Linked DNA regions of Methanococcus voltae. The main gene of each other region encodes a partner of the protein of the gene in region 3 in a complex. Links are inferred from orthologs where the notes say so. Each region holds a gene or a part of one and is shown on either strand. Other genes may lie near its edges.

What was found. Proteins that work in one complex are often made in the same cells at the same time.
Region 1: J3E06_RS00855 (region 3) and rpl7ae share a complex: the UniProt entries of both Methanocaldococcus jannaschii proteins name them as parts of the 50S ribosomal subunit. The link is inferred for Methanococcus voltae from one-to-one orthologs.
Region 2: J3E06_RS00855 (region 3) and J3E06_RS06320 share a complex: the UniProt entries of both Methanocaldococcus jannaschii proteins name them as parts of the 50S ribosomal subunit. The link is inferred for Methanococcus voltae from one-to-one orthologs.

Annotation. Positions count from the first base shown.
Region 1 is NZ_JANUCR010000004.1:212,580-215,274, forward strand. It holds rpl7ae (50S ribosomal protein L7Ae), read left to right. Parts: upstream 1-1,018; coding sequence 1,019-1,372; downstream 1,373-2,695. Other genes in the region: glmM (phosphoglucosamine mutase), read left to right, coding at 1-684; J3E06_RS06315 (30S ribosomal protein S28e), read left to right, coding at 1,470-1,700; J3E06_RS06320 (50S ribosomal protein L24e), read left to right, coding at 1,832-2,023; J3E06_RS06325 (DMT family transporter), read left to right, coding at 2,400-2,695. UniProt on the Methanocaldococcus jannaschii protein: Multifunctional RNA-binding protein that recognizes the K-turn motif in ribosomal RNA, the RNA component of RNase P, box H/ACA, box C/D and box C'/D' sRNAs.
Region 2 is NZ_JANUCR010000004.1:213,064-216,006, reverse strand. It holds J3E06_RS06320 (50S ribosomal protein L24e), read right to left. Parts: upstream 1,597-2,943; coding sequence 1,405-1,596; downstream 1-1,404. Other genes in the region: glmM (phosphoglucosamine mutase), read right to left, coding at 2,744-2,943; rpl7ae (50S ribosomal protein L7Ae), read right to left, coding at 2,056-2,409; J3E06_RS06315 (30S ribosomal protein S28e), read right to left, coding at 1,728-1,958; J3E06_RS06325 (DMT family transporter), read right to left, coding at 138-1,028; J3E06_RS06330 (class I SAM-dependent methyltransferase), read right to left, coding at 1-14. UniProt on the Methanocaldococcus jannaschii protein: Binds to the 23S rRNA.
Region 3 is NZ_JANUCR010000001.1:205,632-208,648, forward strand. The notes cover bases 1-2,738. They hold J3E06_RS00855 (50S ribosomal protein L30), read right to left. Parts: upstream 1,733-2,738; coding sequence 1,268-1,732; downstream 1-1,267. Other genes in these bases: secY (preprotein translocase subunit SecY), read right to left, coding at 1-207; J3E06_RS00850 (uL15 family ribosomal protein), read right to left, coding at 789-1,220; J3E06_RS00860 (30S ribosomal protein S5), read right to left, coding at 1,893-2,558; J3E06_RS00865 (50S ribosomal protein L18), read right to left, coding at 2,568-2,738. Outside these bases: more of J3E06_RS00865, read right to left, coding at 2,739-3,017.

The DNA of each region.
Region 1 (2,695 bases), on a different replicon or contig from region 3:
CACGACGGTGATGCCGACAGAATGATAGCAATTGACGAAAAAGGACGTATAACGGATTTTGATAAACTTTTAACCGCATATTCTCGATTTATTGTAGAAACAACGGATACAAACAGCATAATTACAACAATTGATGCATCTATTGCACTCGATGAATATGTAAACGCTAATTCAAAAGGTAAATCTATAAAAATTATGCGTACAAAAGTTGGAGACGTTGCTGTATCGAATAAAATTAAAGAATTAGCTAAAAACGGGGAAGATGTTCAATTTGGGGGAGAACCTTCCGGTACTTGGATACACAGTGGAATACATATGACCCCTGACGGGATATTGTCCGGTTTAAGACTTTTGGAAATGATGGAGCACTTTAATAAAAAATTATGTGACATAATGGATGAAATACCCGCTTATGATAATATGCGTGAAAAAATAAGTTGTAGTGATGATAAAAAAAGCGAAGTAATGCAAAAAGTTGCAAAAGAAGGCGAAAAATTGTTTAACTGTGTACCAAATACCCTTGACGGTGCAAGGTTTGACCTCGAAGATAAAGATGCTTGGGTTTTAATTAGACCGTCCGGCACTGAGCCTTACATTCGAATTAGGGTAGAAGCAAAGGATGAAAAAGTTGCAAAAGAGTTATTTAATCAATCAAAAGAGTTATTGGATAATTTTTTAAATTAAAATAATAAAAATAATAAAAATAATAAAATAATAAAATAATAAAATAATAATAAAATAATAAGAAGAATATACTATTAAAATCGATTAAAAACATTTTTTTGATTTATATAATTTATTTTCTTAAATATATGTAGAGTATTGATAAATACCAATTAATACCATTATTTATTTTTAATTATTTCTAATTATTACTATTTTTTAACTTTTTGACCGTAAATATTATATACTATTGTATAGTATAGTAGTGTACCACTCTTTTAATAATACCATGATGATACGAGTGGGTGCCATCCGGATAAAAAAAATTTTTTTAAATAGTGAAGGAGGTCATAATATGGCTGTTTATGTAAAATTTGAAGTACCACAAGAATTAGAAGAGAAAACTGCTGAAGTAGTTTCCAAAGCTACTATGATTAAAAAAGGAGCTAACGAAGTAACCAAAGCAGTAGAAAGAAGTAGAGCAAAATTAGTAGTAGTTGCTAAAGATGTTCAACCTGAAGAAATCGTAGCACACATCCCTGCTATCTGTGAAGAAAAAGGTATCGCATACACATATTGCGCTACAAAAGAAGATTTAGGAAAAGCTGCAAACTTAGAAGTTCCTACATCAGCAATTGCTATTATCGAAACCGAAGATGCTGAAGGATTAAACGAGTTAGTTGAAAAAGTTAACGCTTTAAAAGCATAATTTAATTAATTTAATTTAATTTAATTTAGATTTGCTTTATGAATTTATCTATATTAATTAGAAACACGAAGCATAAGCACAAATTAGGTGATTAGCAATGGCTGATGAAATGGTATACAAAGAGGCAGTAGCTGCTGAAATCATTCAAGTAAATGGTAAAACAGGAGTTACTGGCGAAATTTTCCAAGTAAGATGTAAAATCTTAGGTGGAAAAGACAATGGTAGAATTTTAACAAGAAACGTTAAAGGTCCAGTTAAACTCGGCGATATTATTATGTTAAGAGAAACCGAGAGAGAAGCAAAACCTTTAGGAAAAAGAAGAAGATAAGTGGATAACAATCCTAACATATTCTTATAATCGGATATCATACAGTAGTTAAACTATAAACATTAAATATTTTTAATATGTTTACCAATTGTTTATGTTCAATTACTGACAATTCCGACTTGGTGATGAAAATGGAATGGAAAACATGTAGCTTTTGTGAAGGTGAAATTGAACCAGGATGCGGAAAAAAATACGTTAAAAAAGATGGTTCAATTATGCACTTTTGCTCATCAAAATGTGAAAAAAACTTCAAACTCGGTAGAGTAGGAAGAAGATTAAGATGGACAAACATCTTCAGAAGAATAACAAAAGGACAACAATAAATTTAATAATTTAAGTTAAATAATTAAGTTAATATTAAGTTAAATAACTATATTAAATAACTAAATTAATTTAAATTTAAATTATTATTTTCCTTTTATTAATACTAATAATATTAGTAATATTAGTAATATTTAATATTGTTAATATTTTACAGATATGATATCATATATCTAAATGGATGGTTCGTATGATTATATCGAATGAATATTATTTTTTATTGATTAATCTTGATAATTAACCTCTGTTAAGTTAAAAATCTTTAACACTCGTTAAAATTAAGAATTTTTCAGTTATTTTTACAATTTATATATAATTTATAATCTTTAACCCTATAAACGTTATTTAATCAATTCATAAAATAAAAAAGGTAATTTAATGTCTTCATCTAATTTAAAAGGAATTCTTTATGTTTTATTGGCTTCAGGCTCTTATGGTATGGTGCCTTATTTCGCACTAATCGCTTTTGATGGCGGTTCTAATGCTACAACGGTTATATTGTTCAGATTTTTAATTGCAGCCATTTTTTTGGGCGCATACTTAAATATAAAAAAAGTGGATAAAAAAATAACTACAACCAAAATATTTGATATAGCACTTTATGGAGCGTTATTTTATGTAGCTGCGGCTTTATCATTAGTTATGGCATATTATTACATACCAACAGGTGCCGC
Region 2 (2,943 bases), on a different replicon or contig from region 3:
GAAAAATAGTGCATAGTTTTACCTTTTGAAATTTTAAGTTAATTTAATAATATATTAACTTAATTTAATTTAATTTAAGTAATTTAGAATTATTTAAAATTAATAAGTAATTATAGTATAAAAATATTTTATAGAAATTATTTAATTTTACTCTTTCGTTTTTCAGAATAGGTTAACAAACCTACAGACATTAAAACCAAAAAGGTACCTGAAATCATTGAAATATTTAAAGATTCACCCAATAGTAAAACTCCAATAACTACACTCACAATTGGCTCCATAGTACTTAATATAGCTGCGTTAGAAGCTCCTATTTGTCCTACACCCCTTAAGAACAATATTAAAGAGATTGCAGTTGAAAATATTGCTATAAATGCCATAGCACCCCAAGCCATAGGTGTTAAATTTAGTGCAATTCCATTTGTAAGGAATCCATATATCAAAAGAATTGCAGATGCTGAAACCGTTAAGTAATAAGATGATACAATAGCATCTGAACACGTTAATTTACCTTGCCCTGCTGCTACAATGTACACCGCATACAATACTCCAGATATTAAACCTAAAAATATCCCGTAAGGGTTTAAAATTCCACCCTCGCCATTTGCTAATAATACTACACCGATTATAGAAAGTAAAAGGCAAAATATCTTTTCAGCGATTACTTTTTCTTTAAATAACGCCACCATAATTATTACAACAGAAGCGGGGTAAACAAAGTGTAAAACTGTTGCGGCACCTGTTGGTATGTAATAATATGCCATAACTAATGATAAAGCCGCAGCTACATAAAATAACGCTCCATAAAGTGCTATATCAAATATTTTGGTTGTAGTTATTTTTTTATCCACTTTTTTTATATTTAAGTATGCGCCCAAAAAAATGGCTGCAATTAAAAATCTGAACAATATAACCGTTGTAGCATTAGAACCGCCATCAAAAGCGATTAGTGCGAAATAAGGCACCATACCATAAGAGCCTGAAGCCAATAAAACATAAAGAATTCCTTTTAAATTAGATGAAGACATTAAATTACCTTTTTTATTTTATGAATTGATTAAATAACGTTTATAGGGTTAAAGATTATAAATTATATATAAATTGTAAAAATAACTGAAAAATTCTTAATTTTAACGAGTGTTAAAGATTTTTAACTTAACAGAGGTTAATTATCAAGATTAATCAATAAAAAATAATATTCATTCGATATAATCATACGAACCATCCATTTAGATATATGATATCATATCTGTAAAATATTAACAATATTAAATATTACTAATATTACTAATATTATTAGTATTAATAAAAGGAAAATAATAATTTAAATTTAAATTAATTTAGTTATTTAATATAGTTATTTAACTTAATATTAACTTAATTATTTAACTTAAATTATTAAATTTATTGTTGTCCTTTTGTTATTCTTCTGAAGATGTTTGTCCATCTTAATCTTCTTCCTACTCTACCGAGTTTGAAGTTTTTTTCACATTTTGATGAGCAAAAGTGCATAATTGAACCATCTTTTTTAACGTATTTTTTTCCGCATCCTGGTTCAATTTCACCTTCACAAAAGCTACATGTTTTCCATTCCATTTTCATCACCAAGTCGGAATTGTCAGTAATTGAACATAAACAATTGGTAAACATATTAAAAATATTTAATGTTTATAGTTTAACTACTGTATGATATCCGATTATAAGAATATGTTAGGATTGTTATCCACTTATCTTCTTCTTTTTCCTAAAGGTTTTGCTTCTCTCTCGGTTTCTCTTAACATAATAATATCGCCGAGTTTAACTGGACCTTTAACGTTTCTTGTTAAAATTCTACCATTGTCTTTTCCACCTAAGATTTTACATCTTACTTGGAAAATTTCGCCAGTAACTCCTGTTTTACCATTTACTTGAATGATTTCAGCAGCTACTGCCTCTTTGTATACCATTTCATCAGCCATTGCTAATCACCTAATTTGTGCTTATGCTTCGTGTTTCTAATTAATATAGATAAATTCATAAAGCAAATCTAAATTAAATTAAATTAAATTAATTAAATTATGCTTTTAAAGCGTTAACTTTTTCAACTAACTCGTTTAATCCTTCAGCATCTTCGGTTTCGATAATAGCAATTGCTGATGTAGGAACTTCTAAGTTTGCAGCTTTTCCTAAATCTTCTTTTGTAGCGCAATATGTGTATGCGATACCTTTTTCTTCACAGATAGCAGGGATGTGTGCTACGATTTCTTCAGGTTGAACATCTTTAGCAACTACTACTAATTTTGCTCTACTTCTTTCTACTGCTTTGGTTACTTCGTTAGCTCCTTTTTTAATCATAGTAGCTTTGGAAACTACTTCAGCAGTTTTCTCTTCTAATTCTTGTGGTACTTCAAATTTTACATAAACAGCCATATTATGACCTCCTTCACTATTTAAAAAAATTTTTTTTATCCGGATGGCACCCACTCGTATCATCATGGTATTATTAAAAGAGTGGTACACTACTATACTATACAATAGTATATAATATTTACGGTCAAAAAGTTAAAAAATAGTAATAATTAGAAATAATTAAAAATAAATAATGGTATTAATTGGTATTTATCAATACTCTACATATATTTAAGAAAATAAATTATATAAATCAAAAAAATGTTTTTAATCGATTTTAATAGTATATTCTTCTTATTATTTTATTATTATTTTATTATTTTATTATTTTATTATTTTTATTATTTTTATTATTTTAATTTAAAAAATTATCCAATAACTCTTTTGATTGATTAAATAACTCTTTTGCAACTTTTTCATCCTTTGCTTCTACCCTAATTCGAATGTAAGGCTCAGTGCCGGACGGTCTAATTAAAACCCAAGCATCTTTATCTTCGAGGTCAAACCTTGCACCGTCAAGGGTATTTGGTACACAGTTAAACAATTTTTCGCCTT
Region 3 (3,017 bases):
TGATGCAGTAACAGTCTGCCAAAAGTCAAACAATGCGGGAATTTCCGAACCGCCAGTATAAACATCTATTGTACCCAATATGAAATATAATAGAAGTACAATTCCTGTCCAGTAGAGTTTACCTTTAAATGATATATCCCTATCAGGTCTCTTAACTTCCGGTATATATTCTAAAACGGGTCTTATTTTTTGAAGAAATGATTCCAAAATATCACCCAATATGATACATATTGTAAATTTGTGAGATTTAAAACTATAAGCTTAAAAATTATATACAACATTCGTACATTATTATGCCTACAATATATTAAATTACAATACGGGTTTTATTTATGATTTTAATTATAAATTATGTATTCATAGATTAATAGTTTATAATCTATGGATTTAGTTGTATAATCTCCTAATTACATCAACATACAATTACATAGTATATTAATATAACGATTTAAATCTAAATTAATTACCAAATATTATTAAAAATATTAACTTATTTTTAACTATTACAAACACTATAAACAAGAATATTAGATTTAAACCTTTTAAAAGAGTATTCACTAAATTTAAAGTTGATAATACACTTATTTTTTAAATTAAATGGTAAATATCTACAAATTCCATAAAATACTTTTTTAGCGATACTTTTCAAAAAAAGCTTTTTTTCATAGATTTTTGCATAGTATTCACTATCATAAAAAATAAAAGCCAAAAGAAGAATTATTTGAATGCTAATTCTAATTTTATGGTTGTTATTCTTAAAATTTTTAAGAATAAAACGTTTTTCAGAATTATAATTCAACAGCTTCTCCCCCTGCTGCTTCTAATTTTGCAACTGCATTTTCTGAAAATTCTACTGCTGAAACTGCCATAGCTAATGAAATTCTACCTTTACCGAGTATTTTATCAAAACCTAAAGCTGCTGCATCTACAACGATTTTGTCGCCGTCTTTTTCGAATGCGTCAATGTTGCTTAAAACATATTCTTGGAGTTCTCCAACGTTGATTGTTTTCAAATCTTTGATAAGGCTTGCGTGTCTTACAAATCCACTTCTTCCGAAGTAGTCAGGGTTGAATTTACAGATGCTTAACCATTTATGTTTCTGAACACCTGCGTTACCTCTACCCCCTCTGTGACCTGCGCCTCTATGCTTTTTAGCTTCTCCATAACCGCAAGTTCTGGAGCCTCTTAATTTAGTAATTTTTTTACTTTTTCTAATCATTAAGACCACCTTAAATTACAAATCTAACTATAACTTAAAAAAGTTAATTACATCATCTTTATAATTAAATCGTTTATTTTTCCAGCTCTGTAACCTAAGGCTCCACCTACTGAAAATGGCCTTTTGATTCCTTCTTTGTCATATCCTTTTCTTGGAGGGTGTAATCTGAATACAGGTTTTACTTCTGTATCTTTTAACTTGATTTCGCCAGCCATAACTTTTTCAGCGAATTCTGAAACTGATAAATCTGTAGATTCTTTAACAATTTCTTCACTTACTCTGTTATTGCCTGCTAATCTTCCTCTTTTCAAGATTAACTTTTCAAAGGTTTCGTTGTCAATTTCACCGTAGGTTACGAAATCCTTAACCTTTTTAACCATTCCAATGTAGTGTTCATTTTCTGGAACGATTACACAGTGGTTTACCTTGTGGAGTCTTAACATTTTTAATGTATCAGCGATGTCTCTTTTTACGCCAACGCTTCCTCTTACTCTAATAACTGCGTAAGCCATGTTTTCACCATTGACCTTTTTATAGGCATTATATGAATTATCCGCTAAATTTTAAAATAAATTCAACCAAATATCATATAATTTATTGATATATTTAATAAAAATTAATTATTACACCAAGTATAATAATTAATTTATCGTTTTTAGATTATCGAGCTAATTAGTAAACTTTACCTTCTTTAAGACCTAATTTAGCCTTTTGAGCAGGTAAACATTTTACAAAGTTTAAGTTGTTTAAAGAATCAAATACAGCTAATGCAAAGTTGTATGTTGTTCTTGTGTCTCCGAATGTTTTTGTCCAAACATCTTTAACACCAGCAAGTCCTAAAACTGACTTAGCAACATTACCTGCAACTAAACCTACACCTCTCGGTGCTGGTATGATTTGAACTTTAACACTACCGCAATTACCGTCTGCTGTGAATGGAATTGAGTGTGGTCCACCGCAACCGCATTCCCACGAACCGCAACCTACTCTAACTCTAATGAGTGATAATTTTGCGTGTGCGATAGCTTTTCTAATAGCTGGGCCAACTTCTTTAGCTTTACCCATGCCTACTCCAACGTAGCCGTTTTTGTTTCCAACTACTGCTGTAGCTCTGTATCTTGCCCTTCTTCCTGACTTGTGCATTCTTTGAACTAATTTAACGTCCAAAACTTGCTCTTCAAGTTCAGGTAAAAGTACATCAACAATCTCTGGTTCAAGTATAGGAGTACCTTTATCGATGATTTCGTCGATTGAGGTAATTTGCCCTTCCTTTACTAACCTACCAACTTGAGTTTTTGGTTCCCAAGCATCGGTGTTAAATCTTCTTTTTTCAGCCATTTTATCACCTTACAAGCTAAGGATTTTTTCTTTTATTTCTTCAAAGTGTGCTGGCAAATCTTCAGGGTTTAAACCTTTTTCTAAGTACTTTGAGAATTGTTTCTTGTAAGCGTCTTCGTCTTCAGCTTTTAAAACTTTTGCATATTCAGCGATGTGAGCACCTGAAAGTCTTTCCTCATTACCGATGATTTCATCACCGTGTGGAATTTCTAAGCCTGCATCAAGAGCACCTTTTAAAACTGCGAATATTGCAGCTCCTTTTGTAGCTCTGTGTAAACCTTTATCGAGTACTGCTTCTTCAACGCCTTCTTTTACAGCTTTTTTACCAATCAATAAACCTGTTAAGTACGCTGTTGGTAAATTACCACAGTGTCCTTTATATCCTAATTTAACAAGCTCTTTTGAATGTGCTGAAGCTAATATGATATCTCCTTTCTCATCGTAAGCTACTATTTGAGC